Regions from separate parts of the Pedobacter immunditicola genome, predicted to be linked through region 2. Evidence: riboswitches for the same ligand, from Rfam matches in the RefSeq annotation. Region 2 holds a riboswitch; each other region holds the start of a gene.

Region 1 (6,412 bases), on a different contig from region 2:
GCCTTCGTGCTTTCCACACTGCTGCGTTGCAAAGACTGGGTAATAAACTGTCCATCCTTGATGATCACCCTGGCCAGATTGGTAGAGGCTTCGACCAAGTTGCTGATATCAGGACTCATGCGAAAAACACCATTTGGTACGGCATAAATTGCATTCACAATTTTCACAAGATCGGGCATATCCATCACCACTTGAGGCATTGCGCATTCTTCAACCGTGATAGCTAAAGCAGGCTCTACGGTTTGGTATTCTTCTCTTAATATGGTAGAGAAAATGCCAACTAGGGCTAAAAATTCCAGTTTCTGTGCAACAGGTAACACTACAACAGCCCTAGATTCCCTTGGAATGGCATTTCTTAAACTTCCGCCATCAAGTTCATGAACATGGAGCGACAAAGTCTTTAAGCCTTCGTAGAACAGACGGTTCATCAGTTTATTGGCATTAGCACGTCCTTTGTGGATATCCATTCCCGAATGCCCGCCGGTTAATCCCTTCACGTTGATTTCAAACGCGATTCCATTTTTATCAGCCGCCACATGGGTATAGGTATACGTGGTATTGGTATCTACGCCACCGGCACAGCCGATCGTCAGTTCATCATCTGCTTCCGTATCCAGGTTCAATAAAATAGAGCCTGTAAAATTTGCCGGATCCAATTGCTTTGCGCCGGTCATCCCCGTTTCTTCATCAATGGTAAACATGGCTTCTAAAGCAGGATGAGCAATTGACGTACTTTCCAGCAGGGCCATAATGGTGGCTACACCAATGCCATTATCAGCACCAAGAGTAGTGCCGCGTGCTTTTACCCAGTCACCTTCAACAAACATATCAATCCCTTGCGTATCGAAATCGAAAACTGTATCACTATTTTTTTGGTGCACCATATCCAGGTGAGATTGTAAAACCACCGTTTGGCGGTCCTCCATCCCTTTGCTGGCCGGTTTTTTAATCACCACATTTCCTGCAGGATCTTGGATAGTCTCCAGACCTAAACGTTCCCCAAAACTGCGCATAAAAGCAATCACACGTTCTTCCTTTTTTGAAGCACGTGGTACAGCGTTTAAATCTGCAAAATTGCGCCAAAGTTCCTGAGGTTCTAAATTTTTGATATCCATAAGCCGATTAACAAGTGTTTTTTGTAATAAGGTAAAGTTATAAAACTAATGATATTTGTCTTGATGTGAAATAATAGTTCAGTTTGATTTTCTTCAGTTGGTAGGCTGGATAAAGCTCGCTAAAGATCCATGGTACCCCTAGATCCACTATCACCTATCAGTCATGACTCCCTCACCTGAATTCACTTTGCCTTTTAACGAATAACCACCTGATTAGCCATTTGATTTCAACCAAGCATTGACTCATTTTTAGTGAAAGCTCAACTATTTGTATACATTTGCATCGCTTTTGGTTCCTACCCTGCACAAACAGGATGGATTAAAAGGGAATCTGGTGTAAATCCAGAACTGTCCCGCAGCTGTAAGCTCCAATAACTAAGGTATAATCAAAAGGTCACTGTTCAAATTTTGAATGGGAAGGCCATACCGAGGGGAGCAAGTCAGAATACCTGCCATCGCATTATATAATTCATAGCTTTCGGGGATTGAAGCTGGAATGAAGATGCCGTAGGCATTTCCATTTTCAGTATGCTCTATGCCGTTTGCTTTGCAAGGGTATCGACATGGAAAAACTAACAATTACAGTACTTCTCTTCTTCATTGCAGCATTAGGCTTGGTGTTTTTGTGTCCTGACGCCGCTGCACAGCAGCCGGATTCAGTGAAGGTCCGGAGCCTTAAGGAAGTGCGGGTGCAGGGTAAAATAAACTCCATCAGAAATACTTCGGCAACTCCTGCACAGGTAATTGGAGGTGAAGCCTTACAACGACTCAATAGCTTTTCTGTTGCCGATGCCCTCCGCTATTTTAGCGGTGTTCAGCTCAAAGATTATGGCGGGGTTGGCGGACTAAAGACGGTTAACGTAAGAAGTCTGGGCAGCAATCACACGACCGTCTTTTATGATGGCGTCCAGATGGGAAATGCCCAAAACGGACAGGTAGACCTCGGCCGGTTTTCTCTTGACAACCTGGAGGAAGTGGCGCTTTATAATGGCCAAAAAAGCGATATTTTCCAGCCTGCCAGATCTTTTTCTGCTGCAAGTTCAATCTATATGCGCAGCAGGATACCAAAATTTGCGGATGGGAAATCCTCGAACATAGGGTTGGGCTATAAGGGCGGTTCTTTCGGACTGCTGAACCCATCTCTTTTATACGAACAGAAGATTACTGCACGAACCGCTGCCTCATTGAGCACAGAATGGGTAAATTCACACGGGCAGTATAAGTTCCGTTATACCAATGGCGTTTATGATACCACCGCTTTACGCAACAATACCGACATCAACGCGTATAGGATGGAGGCTGGATTAAACGGCCAGCTAAGGGATAGCTCAAATTGGTCGGTAAAAGCCTATGGCTATACTTCTGCCAGAGGACTTCCCGGTGCGATTGTGTCCAATAGGTTCAACTATAACCAGCGCCAGTGGGACCGTAATCTTTTTCTGCAGGGGCATTTCCAGACGCCTGAAAACCGCAGGTACGGCCTGAAGCTCAACGCAAAATATGCAAACGATTACCTCCGCTACCTGGACCCTGATTTTACAACCCTCAATGGCTTCCAGGATAACAGGTTCCGTCAGCAGGAAATCTACATCTCTGCAGCAAACCGATTTCGCATCCTTCCCATTTGGGATGTTGCTTTTTCTACAGATTATCAGTGGAACACCCTGGATGCGAACCTTTACAGGTTCCCCTACCCGACCAGGCATACTGTACTCAGCTCGGTGGCATCAGCGGTAAAACTTAAAAAGTTCAGCCTTCAGGCATCCCTCCTTGGAACCTTTGTTTTTGACCAGGTAAAAGAGTTTTCCAGTGCCGGAAACAAACAGGAATTCAGCCCCACGGCAATGGCTACTTTTCATCCATTTGACAGCAAAAAACTGATGTTCAGGGCATTTTATAAAAAAATATTCAGGCTCCCCACCTTTAACGATCTCTATTATACCTTCATCGGCAATTCGTTGCTGCGTCCGGAGTTTACAAACCAGTATGACCTGGGAATAACCTATTCCATACAGCCCAAAACTACGGCACTGACCTCGCTTTCGATACAGGCAGATGCTTATTATAACCAGGTGAAGGATAAGATTGTGGCCGTTCCCAGTGCAAACCTGTACCGCTGGACGATGTATAATATCGGCAAGGTTGCTATAAAGGGATTGGAGACAAACGTGCAGTCGGTTTGGGCTGTATCCGCTGGTGTGACTATCAATGTCTCGGCTAGTTATACCTTTCAACAGGCGAGGGATGTGACCGAAGGAAGGAATGACCGATACAATATCCCCTATATGCCGCTTCATAGTGGATCGCTGACTATGGGTGGCGACTGGAAAAAACTGGAGTTGAACTACAGCTACATTTATTCCGGTGAACGCTACAATCAGCTCAGCACGTACCAGAATGCTGTTTACAACCGCATGGAGCCTTGGTATACCCATGATATGGGAATCGGGTACAAGCTGAACGTAATGGGCAGAAAAGCAAAGGTAAATATGGAGGTCAACAATATTTTCAACCAGGACCGGGAGATCATTTCCAACTTCCCCATGCCCAGAAGATTTTACCGTTTCAAGTTAAGCTATACGATATGAGAATAGACAATCAGTGCATTGCATTATTGATGGGCGCTCTTTTGTTGCTTCTTGGCGCATGCAGAAAAGATCCTGCCGTTGCTCCTGAACAGACAGAGACTGCCTTTCCACCAAATCCATCGAGTGTAATCAAGGGCCTGTACCTGCTCAACGAAGGCAACATGAACATGAACAAGGCCTCGCTGGATTTTGTGGACCTCCGAACAGGAAACTACAGGCGCAACATTTATGGCCAGGCCAATCCGGAAGTAACCAAAGGCCTCGGTGATGTTGGGAATGACATCGGCGTCTATGGGTCGAAGCTCTATGTGGTGGTTAACCTATCCAACAAACTGGAAATCCTGGATGTGAAGACTTCCAAAAAGATCAAGCAGATAGACATTACCAATGGCCGCTATGTTACTTTTTACAAGGGCAAGGCTTATGTAAGCGCCTACCTTGGAAAGGTCGGTGACCCAACTGCGCCTAACGGCAGCATTACCGAGATCGACACGGCCACGCTTCAGGTGGAACGAAAGGTTGATGTGGGTAGACAGCCCGAAGAAATGGCGATAGTCGGTGAAAAACTCTATATCGCAAATTCCGGGGGTTATAGCCCACCGAATTACGAAAGGACCATATCGGTCATTGACCTTCATTCTTTTACCGAAATCAAGCGTATAGATGTAGCCATCAACCTCGCCAGACTGAAAGCAGACCGTTATGGTGATCTTTATGTTACCTCCAGGGGCGACTATTACCATATCCCCTCGAAACTTTTCGTCATAGACACCAAAACAGATCAGATCAAAAAGTCATTTGATATCGCAGCGAGCAACCTCTGGATAGATGATGATACGGCATACCTCTATGCGACCGAATGGAGCTATATCCAACAGAAGAATATCATTTCCTATTCGATGATCAATGTAAAGGACGAAACGCTGGTCGATAAAAAATTCATTACCGACGGAACTGATGCGCAGATTAAGATTCCATACGGGATCATGGTAGACCCGCTGACCAAAGAGGTTTATGTGAGCGATGCCAAAGATTACGTCACGCCCGGAACCCTTTATTGCTTCGACGCAAATGGGAATAAAAAGTGGTCAGTCGTTACGGGCGACATTCCCGCACATTTTGCCTTTGTATACTAATACTTATCATCCATATATACTATATCAAAATCATATGAAACTGAAATCTGTAACCGTACTGACCCTTTTATCTGTTGTGCTCCTTTCCTGCAAAAAGGAAAACACAGCAGAGAATGAAAAACCAGTAGCGGAATTATCGCCCTATGTAAATAAGATCTATGAATTTAAGCCGGCTCCGGGGCAGTTTATCAACGATGGTGGCAGCACAGATCTTGCTAAGACTGAAATCCTGATCGGTGCCGTAGGTAATGGCCTGGTTTCCCTTGGCGGATTCGGTGGCTATATCGTTTTCGGATTTGACCACCCGATAACCAATGGTTCCGGAGCAGATCTGGGGATTTATGGCAACCCTTTGGTTGGTGCAGGCATGGAGTTTTCTGAACCCGGCATCGTATGCGTCATGCAGGACCAGAACAAAAACGGCCTGCCGGATGATCAGTGGTATGAGCTGGCAGGAAGCGATTATAGCGCTGCGACCACCATAAAAAATTACAAAATCACCTATCATAGACCCGCCAGTTTAAGTGATGATATCCGGTGGACAGATAACCAGGGTAAGGAAGGACTGATTTTAAGAAACAAGTTCCATGCACAGGATTATTTTCCTGGCTGGACAACCGCAGCTGAGCTATCATTTACGGGCACACTGGTCAGAAGTACATTGACAGCCGGAGATCTTATTAACAATAAGCCATTGGGATTTGGTTATGCCGATAATGGCTCCAATGATTACCTGGCCTTGCAGGAACAGTTGGGCAGGGGCTACAATACCTTCGATATCGACTGGGCCGTTAGTTCCAATGGCAATAAGGTGGCCTTGACCTCAATAGACTTCGTGAAAATCTATACGGCGCAAAACAGTAATGGAAATCCGTTTAGTCCGGATAACAGCAATGAACGTTCCCGCTACATCGGTGAGATTTCGACTGAATTTGCTGGAGCGGTAGATCTTAAACTTTTAAAAAACAAATAAATAATAACATATGAAACACTTCAACTTTAAGCAATTATTCGTAGCGGCATTGCTCCTGGCAACGGGTCTTTCCGCTTGTAAAAAGGACAATGTCGATGATCCACAAATTGACCCGGCAGCGGGCAAATATAAGAATGGGTTCTTTGTGATCAGTGAGGGTTCTTACGCACAAAACGCTGGCACCATCAACTTTTACAGCTACGGCGACGATACACTTTCGACCAGGGTTTATGAAAAAGAAAATCCGGGCAAGATTTTGTCAAATGCAGCTAAAACCAGCAGCCTGCAATTCGCTTCAGTAATCAACGGCAGCATTTACCTGATGAGCAAAATGAATGGGCCGATTGTAAAAGTAAATGCGTTCAGCCTGAAGGAAGAAGCCAGATATGTGCAAGAAACAAGCAACTGGAGAAGCATCATCCCGGTAGAGGGAAACAGAGGTTTGGTGAGTGCAAACGACGGGGTGTATCAAATCGATTTGAACACACTTTCTCTTCAAAATAAATTGACAACAGTTGGCGCCTTAAACACAGGTGATCTATGGAAAAAAGGCGACTATATTTACCTGTTGCAGAGTAATGGTGCCAAAATTGTATCAGC
Region 2 (6,412 bases):
TGCCGGTTGTTTTTTAGGTTCCGTTGGTTGTACTTCTAAGGTTTGTCCTTGTGTTTCCGGTGTTTCATTTAAAAACGGGTCACCCATATCCAATGAGTCTGTTTGTATGGTGTCGGTTGCAGTTGTATCCGGCACATAACGAGGCGTAGGACAGTTATACTTTACATTTATTTTTACTGTAGCCTTTGGAAATGGTCCATAGGTATAACCGCTGGTTGGATCCTGATAAACCTTCTCCATAAATTTAGCAAAAATGGGCAGGGCTGTTTTGCCACCTTCACCTGTTGCACTGTTTTTAAAGTGTGCCGTGCGCTCATCACATCCCACCCAGACTCCGGTAACCAAATCTTTGGTGACGCCCATGTACCAGCCGTCTACATAAGCGGAGGAAGTACCGGTTTTACCACCTATCTGATTGTTCTTCTTCCAGAGGTCCCATTCCCATAAGGCCTGAGATGTACCACCTGGTTCATCCATTCCACCTCTGAGCATGTAAAGCATTAGCCAGCTGATTTCTTCTGTAAGTACGCGCTTTTGTTTCGCCTTAAATTCTGCGATTAATTTACCATCAAGATCGGTAATTTTTTCAACTAAAATAGGCTCAGTTTTCATTCCATTATTTAAGAAAGTTCCATAAGCTTTTACCATTTCATAAACGGTAACATCATTGGATCCAAGGCTTACAGAGGGTACTGAGGCAAGGTGACTGTCGATCCCACATTCATGTGCCCACTTCACTACGTTATCCCAGCCCACCTTTTCTGTTACCTGTGCAGTAATCGTATTCACAGATCTCCCCATTGCTGCCCGCAGAGACATATCCTGGTAGGTATTGCTGTAGCTTGCATTTTTTGGTTCCCAGGTTTCTGTCTTTCCTTTTTCCTGGTAGGTGATGCGCACAGGTTTGTCTGTGAAGGTGTCGCAGGGGCTCATTCCGCTTTCCAAAGCAGCTAGATAAGCAAAGGGCTTAAAGGTTGATCCCGCCTGCCTTTTACTTTGGTTTACATGGTCATATTTAAAAAATTCATGGTCAATTCCGCCAACCCATACTTTGATCTTTCCTTCAAAGGGATCAAGTGTCATCATCCCGGCATTCAGGATTTTACCATAATAGCGGATTGAATCCATGGTCGAGAATAACGTATCCCGGTCACCTTTCCAGGTGAATATTTTCATTTTTTTCTTCTTATCGAAATAGGCATCAACGGAATCAGGATCATTTTGGTGCTTTTTGACCAGCATGGAATAGATAGGAAGATTTTTCTTTGCCCGGTTAGGGTAGTCTACTTTGTTGTTTTCAGAATCATACCAGGGATCTTCATTACCCCAGATACTATAAAACCGACGCTGCAACGTTTTCATTTGCTCGGCAACGGCTTCTTCCGCATGTTTCTGGAGCTTGGAATCAATGGTTGTATAAATTTTTAATCCATCTTCATATAAATCGTATCCATTATCAGTACACCATTTTTCAAGGTATTTGTCGACAGCCGCCCTTAAGTAAGAGTCACCATTGCTGCTGTCATCTACCTGGCCTTCTTTCAGCATGATGGGTGCTTTTTTATAGCGCTGGAGGTCTGCGTTATTGATATATTCGTATTTATTCATCTGGGAGAGCGCTACATTTCTGCGTTCTATTGCTCTTTCAGGATTCCTGACCGGGTTATAAGTAGATGTACCTTTTAACATCCCTACCAGCAATGCTGATTCGGGTATGTTTAATTCATTGGCTTCCTTGTCAAAGTACACCCTTGCGGCAGTTTTAATGCCGTAGGCGTTGTTGCCAAATGATACGGTATTGAGGTACATGGTAATGATATCCTTCTTTGAGTAATTGGCTTCCAGTTTTACCGCCGTCATCCATTCCTTAAATTTGGTCATGATGGTACGTACGACAGGGACATGTTTAAAGGCGCCCTGTGCCTTGTTGTACCTGGTGCGGTACAAGTTCTTTGCCAGCTGCTGTGTGATGGTACTGGCGCCACGTTTATCACCTGTTGCTGTAGCTATGCCACTGGAAACAAGTGAGATGAAATCGATGCCACTATGCTTGAAAAAACGCGCATCTTCTGTTGCAACCAATGCATTGATCACATTTGGTGCGATTTCTTCAAAATTAACCGGTGTCCTGTTTTCTTTAAAATAACGGCCAATCAACACACTGTCGGCTGTATAAAGTTCAGACCCTACACGCTGGGTAGGCTCTTTAATGTCTTGATAGGAAGGGGAATACCCAAATAACCACAAGAAATTTAATTGCAGGGCACAAAAGAAAATTAATATACAAAAAATAAATATGGAAAAATAGCGAATATACTTGTTGCGAATTTCTTTAAACATGGATAAAGATCAAAAAATTGTAAAACAGTTTAAGTTAAAAAATGTTAAAACTTGCAGTACAAATAAACGTAATTTAATTTACTAATATTTTGTGATTATTGAAATAGGAGCGGCTTTATGGGATATAATAATTCTTGTATGGAATATGATATATGAAATCACCACTAGATTCAATATAAGCAGATGATAGCTTCATTACCATTGAAAACAATATAACGAATGAAAAAAGAGATTGAACAATATCTAGCAGCACCTGGGAATAAATTTTCCCTCAAGGATTATGGAACAAGTTATGAAGGGAAACAGGAGAAAGATGATGGTGAACAGGAGCTGGAGGAAGTTAAAAGCCGACTGAGTGTGTTTCAGGAGACCATGTATGCAGCAGATTCACATGCTATATTAATTATTTTCCAGGCAATGGATGCTGCCGGGAAAGACAGTGCCATTGAACATGTGATGTCTGGTTTAAATCCACAGGGCTGTGAGGTTCATAGTTTTAAAACGCCTAATTCCCTTGAATATGCACATGATTTTTTATGGCGACACTACCTTGCATTGCCTGAAAAAGGGAAGATAGGGGTGCATAATAGGTCCCATTATGAGAATGTGCTGGTATGTAAAGTCCATCCTGAATATATCCTTGCGGAAAATATTCCGGGAATTGATGAAGTTAAAGATATTGATAAAAAATTCTGGGAGAAACGTTACGAGAGCATCCGGAATTTTGAAGCTCACCTGACTGCAAACGGCATAACCATCATCAAGTTTTTTCTTCATGTATCAAAAGATGAGCAAAAGAAACGTTTCCTGGACAGGATCAATGATCCTAAAAAGAACTGGAAGTTCTCTGAAGGCGATTTAAAAGAAAGGAAGCTATGGGATGATTACATGGATGCTTATGAAACTGCGATCCAGGAGACTTCCACTAAGGATGCCCCCTGGTATGTTATACCTGCAGATCAGAAATGGCATGCGCGTTTAACCATCAGTAAAATCATGGAAGCGACTTTTGAAAACCTTGGTCTCCGCTTTCCGGAACTGGCCCCTGATGAACTGGAAAGGCTTGATGACATTCAAAAAAGGTTGGTCAAGGATTAATTTTTCTTGCTTTCCAATTCATGTTGATAGAGTATTCTTCCCAGGTTTTTCATAAAGGGATAACAAATGGTTTCATATTCATATTTACCGTCGTTATAAATCCCGTCTTCATTGGATTGCACTACGGCTGTTAAAAAGAACTCTACCTGGTTTTTCGAATCTTTGAAATAAGCGTTGTCGATGATGAAACCATAAGAGTCTCCATATTTGTTGAACATTTGAAGGTCTGGATTAATGGCGGCATCTTTTTCCCTGCCATAAAAAAGCATTTTGGAATAGGCCGGCCAAAATTCCTGAGGGTCATATTTTGGATAATCACTTTCTGTAGGTAATTTACTCATGTAGGTGTAAATCAACTGGTAATCTTCGTGATGAAGATTAAATCGCTCGTTTTTAGGGAAAGCTTCCGGCAGCATTAATTTTTTCATTAAAGCCTGCTGGTCGCTGATGGGAAATGCGTTCTTATTTTCAAGGCTAAAGGGTTTGCTGACCAGGTTTTCGCTGCTGTCGATGTAAGCTTTGCCCATGATCGTGTTACGGAGTTCCAGTGGATATTCTTTAGGATCGTATTGTTCCTTCTGGGAATAAATCAGTTTGTCGCCATTATAAAACCTGATGGGGTTGGTATGTTTTGATGGTTCTCCTGCATCGCCAATAGCCAATCGGTTTAGGATCCTGCTTTGGTGCAATCCGTATTTCTTTAATTTTTCGTTGATTTCAGCCCTGCCAATAAATTCAAACAACCTGTTAAAGGCATCATTATCGCTGGTTAACAGGATTTTTTTAATATAATGTTCGATGGAAGGCAGGCCATTTTGGGCAGTAGAATCCTTGCTGACTTTCGTTTGTCCGGTGAAAACGCTGTCTGTGATCATGGTGCTTTTTGCGCTCAGTCCCTTGATTTTTAACTCATTGATTTTTTCCAGGGCAAAAATAACTGCCGCAAGTTTTACCGTACTTGCGGGATAAAAGTAATGTTGATCATCAAGATTATAGCTGTACGATTTGAAAACGGGCTTTTTGTTTTTATTCCGGATCACCTGGGTGTACAATACCTGTACCTGTTTTTTTTGAGGATGATTAAGGACGGTGGAAAATTGTTCTGGTTGGGAACGCATTAACTTTTCAAGGAAGGAAGTATCTATTTTTTGTGCCATGGTTGGAATACTAAGCATGCAAAAGAGGAATATAGCTGTTTTAAGCATATGTTGAGATTTGAAAGACATTAATTAGCTGAATTGTTAGCCCTAAATATAGGAAATTTGATACATTTGCAATGCTTTTGGTTCCTTATAGGTAATATATATGGATTAAAAGGGAATACGGTGTAAATCCGTAACTGTCCCGCAGCTGTAAGCTTCAAAATGGTATTCCAATCACCGCCACTGTTTAAATCATTTAAATGGGAAGGCAGGAATACCTGAAGTAAGTCAGAAGACCTGCCATTTGCTTTATTATTTCATAGCTTTCGGGGATTGAAGCTAGGAATCAGACCATTTTTGGTGTGTCTTTCCTATTTCTACCTGTTTGTTGTGGCGAGAATTGACATATAACACGCAGATAAATGAACAAAAACAATTACTTTTTCCTTGCCGCTGCACTGGCAATTACGCCGATGGCTTTCATGAACCCTTTGTATGCCCAGGAAGAAGTTAAACTCGAAGAGGTGGTAATTTCTACAACCAAGAATGAGCAGAAACAAAGTCAGACGGGTAAGGTAGTGACCATTATTGGGCCTGAAATTCTGGAACGCAGTCATGGTAAAAACCTGACCGACTTGCTGAATGAGCAGGCAGGTATTGTGGTAAGTGGCGCTACTGGGAACCTGGGGCTGAACAAAAGTATTTTCATCAGGGGTGCATCAGGTGCCTATGCAGTGGTACTGATTGATGGAATTGTGGTGAGCAGCCCTTTAGGAAACGGTTCTGCTTTTGACCTTAGGATGTTTTCAATTGATCAAATTGATCATATAGAAATCCTAAAAGGTGGACAGTCAACTATTTATGGTTCTGATGCTGTGTCTGGTGTAATCAATATCATCACTAAAAAAGGAGCTAAAGGCGGTAACAGTGTTTACGGAGTGGGTAGCATCGGCAGCTACGAAACGTATAAGGGCACGGTTGGGATCAGCAGTCGTGTGGATAATTTCTCTTACAATGTGGCTTATACACAGGCTAAAACTGATGGTATTTCTGAAGCAGCAAGGCCAGGGGATGTATCATCACCCTTTGAAAAAGATGGTCACAAAACCGGTGCTGTGAATGCTAACTTTTCCTTACAGGCTGATAAAAATTTAAGCATCAATCCATTTTTGCGTTACTTTTATGGTCACTATGATTTTGATGCCAATGCCTATGAAGATCATCTGGAAAATAATTATAAGCTGAAATATTTCAATGGGGGGGTGAATACCAAATACGATTTTGGCTCGGGGAAAATAACTTTCAACTATAGTTATGAAAATGCACAGACCAATTCCCAAAGTCAATATGGTAAAAGTATTTCTGAAGGTAAAATGCAAATGGTAGACTTGTTCTATAACCAGAAAGTTGGTGACCATTTAAATGTGCTTGTGGGCATGGATAACCGCATCAATACTTTCAAGTTAAATGCTGAAATGCCTCCCCGAGCGAATTTATTCAGTACTTATGGCTCTTTATTTCTGCATGACATCAGTATTTTTAATCTTGAAGTTGGCGGACGGTACAATAAACACCAGGAATATGGAGAGAATTTTACGTATAACATTACACCTTCGATCATCGTTACTAAAGGGGTAAAGGTTTACGGTACGATATCTACAGCGTTTAAAGCGCCAACTTTAGAAAATCTATTTGGTGAATTTGGTGCAAACCTGGACCTGCAACCCGAAGAGTCTAAAAATTATGAAGCAGGGGTAGATTTCAAGTTTGCTGAAGATAAGCTTAACTTAAGGCTGGCCGGTTATAAACGTGACCTCAGTAATGCCATTGTT
Region 3 (6,412 bases), on a different contig from region 2:
GCCCTTTCATAGGTCAGGTTGGCACCATTACAGGTGGAAGGTTTGTTGTTGCCAATAGTAGAAGCCCCCAATCCAATGAGGCACATGAACTCAAGGGACTGTGCCCTTTCAAAAAAGTTTTGCTCAGCTTCATACAATACGGGCGAAGAAATCATTTTATAATCGTTCTCTTCGTAATAGCTTACTATTGTTTTTAACCAATTCTGCCCCATCCTGCAATCGGCATCAGTGGTGATGATCAATGTTCCTGAAGCACCACCGATGGCAGTTTCAATTGCTTTCTTTTTATAGGAATTGATGGTGATTTTTTCCTGAAGACTGATCAGTTTGACCCTCGGGTAGCGGGAAATGATAGCCGCCGTTTGATCGGTAGAATGGTCATCGATAAATATAACTTCCATCAATGCAGGATCGTAGTCCTGAGCCAGGATGTCTTCTATAGTTTTAGCAATATTCTCCTCTTCGTTCCTTGCGGCAACAATGATGCTTACCGCTATTTTGCCAGACTTTAAATGGGGCTGATACGATCGTAGCTGTTGCCATCCCCGAACCAGGTAGAGCAAAACCAACACATACAAGAGCGTTAAAAAAGCAGATATGTAACTAGTTACGTTGAGTATTTCCAAAAAAGTTAAGTTTAAAAACAAAATATGAGCCTAATATAGCAGGAATTATAATATTTATCAGCCATATACTAGCAGTACAAGCCACAACAGCCGAGTTTTGATCAGTAACATATTTAAAAAAGAACAAGGCAGTAACGCTCCTGATACCGATATCGAAGATATCCAATGACGGCAAAGCAGATTGTACGAATAATAGGATACAAACCATCATCACTATATCAGGAGGATGCAGATCAGGGATGAGCCAATAAAACATGACAAAATATTGCGTACTGAATACCACATACCTCGCCAGGCAAAAAAGCAGTATTTTTAACAATTCCAACTTTTTATAACGGGCCAGTACTTTGTAAAAACGCTGGTATTTCCTTGTCCACCGGATCGACAACAGGATGCCATTCAACCATTTGATATTAAAAAACAAAATCAGGAAGAACAAACAGAAAACAGTAGCAAAAGCACACAAGGCAAGGAAAAGCTCTGGCTGAAGCAAATTAAATCGGTAAACGAACATGCAGACAGCAATGGAGCCAAATACATTGGTGAGCACGAGTTGTCCGATATTACCCACAGCCATGGCAATTACCCCAATGATGCGCCTTTTGGGTGATAAAAAGAACACCCTACCTCCATATTCACCTAAGCGGTTGGGGGTAAATATTGCCCAGGTCAGGCCACAAAAAACCGATTCAATAGAACGCCAGAGACTTATGCTTTCTATACTCTGCACCAGTCTTTTCCATTTTACTGCCTCCAGGCCCCAGTTCAGCAACATCAACACCCCTATCAAGGTAAGCACGCTGATAATTTCAAGACGTGGGATGTTTTCCAACATCAGCATAAACTCCTTTAAATCGTTATTGGTGCTCAGCTTTTCATAGATAAACCAAAATGCAAAGACTACAATTGCAATTTTTAGGGTATGGGAGAATAGCTTTTTATGCGTGCTTGTCAAATTTTTACTTTTACTGTCTGCAAATATGCTTAATATTGTTCTATGTTGGCGGAAAAAAAGGAAAGGGTTATCCTGGGGATTGATCCCGGCACAGCTGTAATGGGCTACGGGGCAATATTGGAAAAGGGCAGTAAGATTGAATTGATAACAATGGGGATTGTCCGGATGGAGCACCTGGATGATCACTTTTTGAAGCTGCAGCGGATATTCGAGAAAACTATTATCCTTCTTGATGAGTTTAAGCCAGATGTTCTAGCGATTGAGGCACCGTTCTACGGCAAAAATATCCAGGTGATGTTGAAACTAGGTCGCGCGCAAGGCATTGCCATGGCAGCGGCGTTATCGAGAAATATCCCGGTAACGGAATATGCGCCAAGAAAAATCAAGCAAAGTATTACAGGTAATGGTAGCGCAGGTAAAGAACAGGTGGCGGCAATGCTGCAAAGGCTGCTCAACTTTAAAGAAACACCTGAATTTTTAGATGCTACAGATGGTTTGGCAGTGGCTGTATGCCATTCTTTTCAACGGGTAAGCACAAGTGGCAAGGGGAAAGCTTACTCCGGGTGGGAATCTTTCGTAAAGGATAACCAGAAGCGGGTAAAATAAGTAACAATAATTACACAGTGCCGATACCATCGAACACTGTGTAATCATGCTTAACATTCAATAACACATGTTAAAATAGTGTTATTTACTTCAATATCGCTGTTGGCTTTTTGTTCTCATCCATTGCCACAAAGGAGAACTCTCCAGTTACCGCTTTTTCACGAACTTGAGAATACATTTGTTCAATGTATATATCCACCTTCACCTTTAAACTGGTATTACCGATATGGGAAACTACACCAACCAGTTCAATGATCGTTCCTGCGGGGATAGGTTTCTTAAAGTCAATCCGATCGCTGCTTACCGTAACCATTACCTGGCGACTAAAGCCAGTTGCCGTAATAAATGCAACTTCATCCATGAGGTGCATTGCCGTTCCACCGAAGAGGGTATCATAGTGATTGGTCGTATTGGGGAACACAGCTTTAAAAATCCTGGTCTCTGCTGCTTTTATCTTTTCTTCTATAGTCATGTAATGTTGATATATCCTTTAGGACGAATTAAAAATTACAAAATTAGGCTATTGGGAGCTCAACATGAACAGATTTCCGTAAGGATTTAGCGGCTTTCACCATTTCAATTAGCGCGAATTTGGTTTCTTCCCAATGCCGTGTTTTTAAGCCACAGTCAGGGTTAACCCATAACTGTTCATCTGGAATTACTGCACGCGCTTTTTCCAATAAAAACACCATTTCTTTGCTAGAAGGCACCCTTGGTGAGTGGATATCATAAACCCCCGGTCCTATTTCATTTGGGTAATTAAAGGCTGAAAAAGCATCCAGTAGCTCCATTTGTGAACGTGAGCATTCAATGGTGATCACATCTGCATCCATCTCCGCAATATGCCTGATGATGTCATTGAATTCTGAATAACACATGTGTGTATGAATCTGCGTGGTATCCTGCACAGCACTTGCCGAAATTTTGAAGGCATTGACAGCCCATTGCAAGTAGGCTTCCCAATCCGCTTTCCGCAAAGGCAGTCCTTCACGAATGGCAGGTTCATCAATTTGTATGATTTTAATCCCGGCTTTTTCCAGGTCTGTGACCTCATCCCGAATAGCAAAGGCTATTTGCTGGCAAGTTTGTGCACGTGATTGATCATTTCTTACAAATGACCACTGTAAGATGGTTACAGGTCCCGTAAGCATTCCTTTAACCAACTTTGTAGTCAATGATTGCGCAAATGCCGACCACCTGACCGTCATCGGCTGCTGGCGGGATACATCACCAAAAATAATCGGTGGTTTTACACACCTACTACCATAACTTTGTACCCAGCCAAATTTGGTAAAGGCAAAGCCATCGAGCTTTTCACCGAAATATTCCACCATGTCGTTCCTTTCGAATTCTCCATGAACCAATACATCTAAACCAATTTCTTCTTGGAAACGGATGGTTTCAGTCGTTTCTTTTTCAATCAATTGTTCATAAGCTTCCTGGTTGAGCTGTCCGTTTTTAAGTTTTGTTCGCCAGCTTCTCACTTCTGCTGTTTGTGGAAAAGACCCAATGGTGGTCGTTGGAAATAAGGGAAGCTGAAGACTTTGCTGTTGTATAACCTTCCTCTTTGCAAAAGGACTTAACCGCAGGCTATTGGTTGCAGTTCCAGCAGCCACACGTTGTTGTACGGACGCTTTATGTATAAGCGCCGAGCACCTGCGATTGTTATTTGTAGTGGTGTTTTGATGACGTTTTTCCTGCACCTGTGGCTGATCACTTTGGGTAATCAAGTCACGCAGGGTAACGACCTCTTCGATTTTCTGTTTAGCAAAGGAAAGCCACTGCTTTATTTCATTCATTACAGGCTCATTCCCTGCCTCTGACGCCAAATCACATGGCGAATGGAGTAATGAACAGGATGGTGATATGATGATACGCTCCTGCCCTAATTTCGAAGTCGCCTGGTTGATAAAACTTAATAGGTGTTCATAATCGGCCTTCCAGACGTTTCTGCCATCTACCACACCAATGGACAGTTTCATTTGCAGCGGAATGGCTTCCAGGATAGCGTCCAATTGTTCGGGGCAACGGACCAGATCTACATGTAAAGCATGTACAGGTAAAGAAAGTGCCATCACTAGATTATCCCTCAGGCCCTCAAAATAGGTAGCTATCATCACTTTGATAGCGGGAAAAAGACGTCGGATTTCTTTGTAAACAAAAGCATAGGCCTTTTTTTCTTCTTCCGTTAAATCCATTACCAGAAAAGGTTCGTCAAACTGTATCCATTCTACCTTTCGTTCTGATAATTGCTGCAATAGCTGGATATACACAGGCAATAAGTTTTTGATCAGTGAGATCCTGTGAAAGCCTTGTTCTTTTTCTTTTCCTAACAACAGGTAAGTAATGGGGCCGATCACCACTGGTTTAGTCGGGATTCCTAACCGCTTTGATTCATCAAACTCATCCACGATTTTGTTAGAAAAGAGTTTAAACTGCTGGTCTTTATAAAATTCAGGAACGATGTAATGGTAATTGGTATCAAACCACTTGGTCATTTCCATGGCGATGATATCCAGTCCGTCTTTTTGATAGCCCCTGGCCATGGCAAAATAAAGATCCAGCTCTTTATTGGAGCCATTCAAAATCACCTCATGGTATCGCACAGGAATTGCTCCTACTGTAAGGGACATGTCCAATACCTGGTCATAAAATGAAAAGTCGTTGGATGGAATAAGATCTATACCTGCCTCCTGCTGTAATAACCAGTTGTGTTTACGGATTTCCCGGGCCACCTGTTCCACGTTTTGAAGGGATGATTTGCCTGACCAATATTGCTCGCAGGCTTTTTTGAGTTCTCTGTTGTTACCAATGCGCGGGTAACCAAGATTGTTTGTTAGCATTTTTTTAAACTTTTAAAGATTAATAATCTGTTAAAAGCTCTTTTGCCGGATTTCGCAATGCACACGAATTCAAAACAGCAGCTATTTAGCTTATTAAAGCGCATATCTTCCTTGAAGAATTAAAACGGCATTAAAACGCATAAAAACCTGACCAAGCTTCAAATCGCGAAAGCATTGTCAATTCGGTATAGGCAGGTCTCCTGACTTGTAACGTTTTTACAAACCTTCCCATTCTGCTTCAGAACAGTGGTTATGAATAGTAAAAACTTGATGTGTTACTTACAGTTGCGCGACAGTTCGTGATTTACACACGATTCCCTTTTAATCTACAATTAAGCAAAACCATTACCGGTTGATGATGAAATAAAGTAAAGAACTTATATGCCAAATATAGTTTAAAAAATGAAAGTACGACAAGTATTGTAGTAATTCACGGTCCTTGAACGAACGAGCCTACTAAAAAGGCTTAGGAAAAACACCTCAAAATATGGAGGTAAAAAAAAGGGTATCCAAATTTATTTGGATACCCTTTTTGAGGTGTATCATCTCTTTTGATATGTATACTATAGTACTAAGATTCTAATATTTTGAATACAGCTTTGCAGCAAATAAATGCACCTACGAATAAAATTACCCAGCTAATGATAGATAAAATTGAAGAATCACCTGCAAACCGAATGAAAACGCCAACCATAGCGACAATGATACCAACAACTAATAATTTATAAATAGAGTCATCATTAGCTCTCTTCATGCTTTCTGTATTGTGTTTTGGTGTATGATCCATAATAAGTTTTTTATATAATGTACAAAAATAAATATTAATTCCTTAAAAAAGCATAATCTTTAATAAGTTTTTAAGGACGGCAGCCTTTGTGCTGACAGCCCTTTCGGCTATTGCCACGCTAACATTAAAAAAGCCCTTATCCAAAAAGGATAAAGGCTTTAATATCATGATTTACAATTATCCGTTTAATGCTGCAGCACCACTCACGATCTCAGAAAGTTCTGTGGTAATCGCTGCCTGACGAGCCTGGTTATAGGAAAGTTTCAAGGCCTTTAACAGGTCACCAGCGTTCTCTGTTGCTTTATCCATGGAAGTCATCCTTGCACCGTGTTCTGATGCATGTGAATCTAACAGGGCTTTAAACAACTGAATTTTGATCGACTTAGGAATCAATTGTTCAACAATTTCTTCTTGAGAAGGCTCCAGAATGTAATCTGTATTAGCGGCAGTGGTGGCACTGATCTCAGCTTTTGGAAGTGGCAGCAATTGTTCTGTAGTTACAAATTGAACTGCTGCATTTTTAAAGCGGTTATAGATTACCTCTACCTTATCAAAATCACCTTTTTTGAAACCAGCCATGATGGCGTCAGTAATT

What was found. A riboswitch is a leader RNA that binds a small molecule or an ion and turns the genes downstream of it on or off. The one in region 2 is predicted to bind cobalamin.
Region 1: another riboswitch for cobalamin. It lies ahead of WG905_RS10960 (TonB-dependent receptor); the one in region 2 lies ahead of WG905_RS05470 (TonB-dependent receptor plug domain-containing protein).
Region 3: another riboswitch for cobalamin. It lies ahead of metE (5-methyltetrahydropteroyltriglutamate--homocysteine S-methyltransferase); the one in region 2 lies ahead of WG905_RS05470 (TonB-dependent receptor plug domain-containing protein).

Annotation. Positions count from the first base shown of each region.
Region 1 covers NZ_JBBHKC010000005.1:337,029-343,440, reverse strand. The annotation lists gene WG905_RS10965 (aminoacyl-histidine dipeptidase) at 1-1,115, opposite strand, end outside; cobalamin riboswitch at 1,388-1,586, shown strand; gene WG905_RS10960 (TonB-dependent receptor) at 1,679-3,703, shown strand; gene WG905_RS10955 (YncE family protein) at 3,700-4,839, shown strand; gene WG905_RS10950 (PKD domain-containing protein) at 4,874-5,812, shown strand; gene WG905_RS10945 (DUF5074 domain-containing protein) at 5,823-6,412, shown strand, end outside.
Region 2 covers NZ_JBBHKC010000003.1:113,068-119,479, forward strand. The annotation lists gene WG905_RS05455 (penicillin-binding protein 1A) at 1-2,340, opposite strand, end outside; gene WG905_RS05460 (polyphosphate kinase 2 family protein) at 2,560-3,438, shown strand; gene WG905_RS05465 (serine hydrolase) at 3,435-4,595, opposite strand; cobalamin riboswitch at 4,705-4,899, shown strand; gene WG905_RS05470 (TonB-dependent receptor plug domain-containing protein) at 5,003-6,412, shown strand, end outside.
Region 3 covers NZ_JBBHKC010000009.1:20,211-26,622, forward strand. The annotation lists gene WG905_RS15925 (glycosyltransferase family 2 protein) at 1-626, opposite strand, end outside; gene WG905_RS15930 (hypothetical protein) at 604-1,581, opposite strand; gene ruvC (crossover junction endodeoxyribonuclease RuvC) at 1,624-2,187, shown strand; gene WG905_RS15940 (acyl-CoA thioesterase) at 2,273-2,659, opposite strand; gene metE (5-methyltetrahydropteroyltriglutamate--homocysteine S-methyltransferase) at 2,703-5,030, opposite strand; cobalamin riboswitch at 5,204-5,392, opposite strand; gene WG905_RS15950 (hypothetical protein) at 5,602-5,817, opposite strand; gene atpG (ATP synthase F1 subunit gamma) at 5,995-6,412, opposite strand, start outside.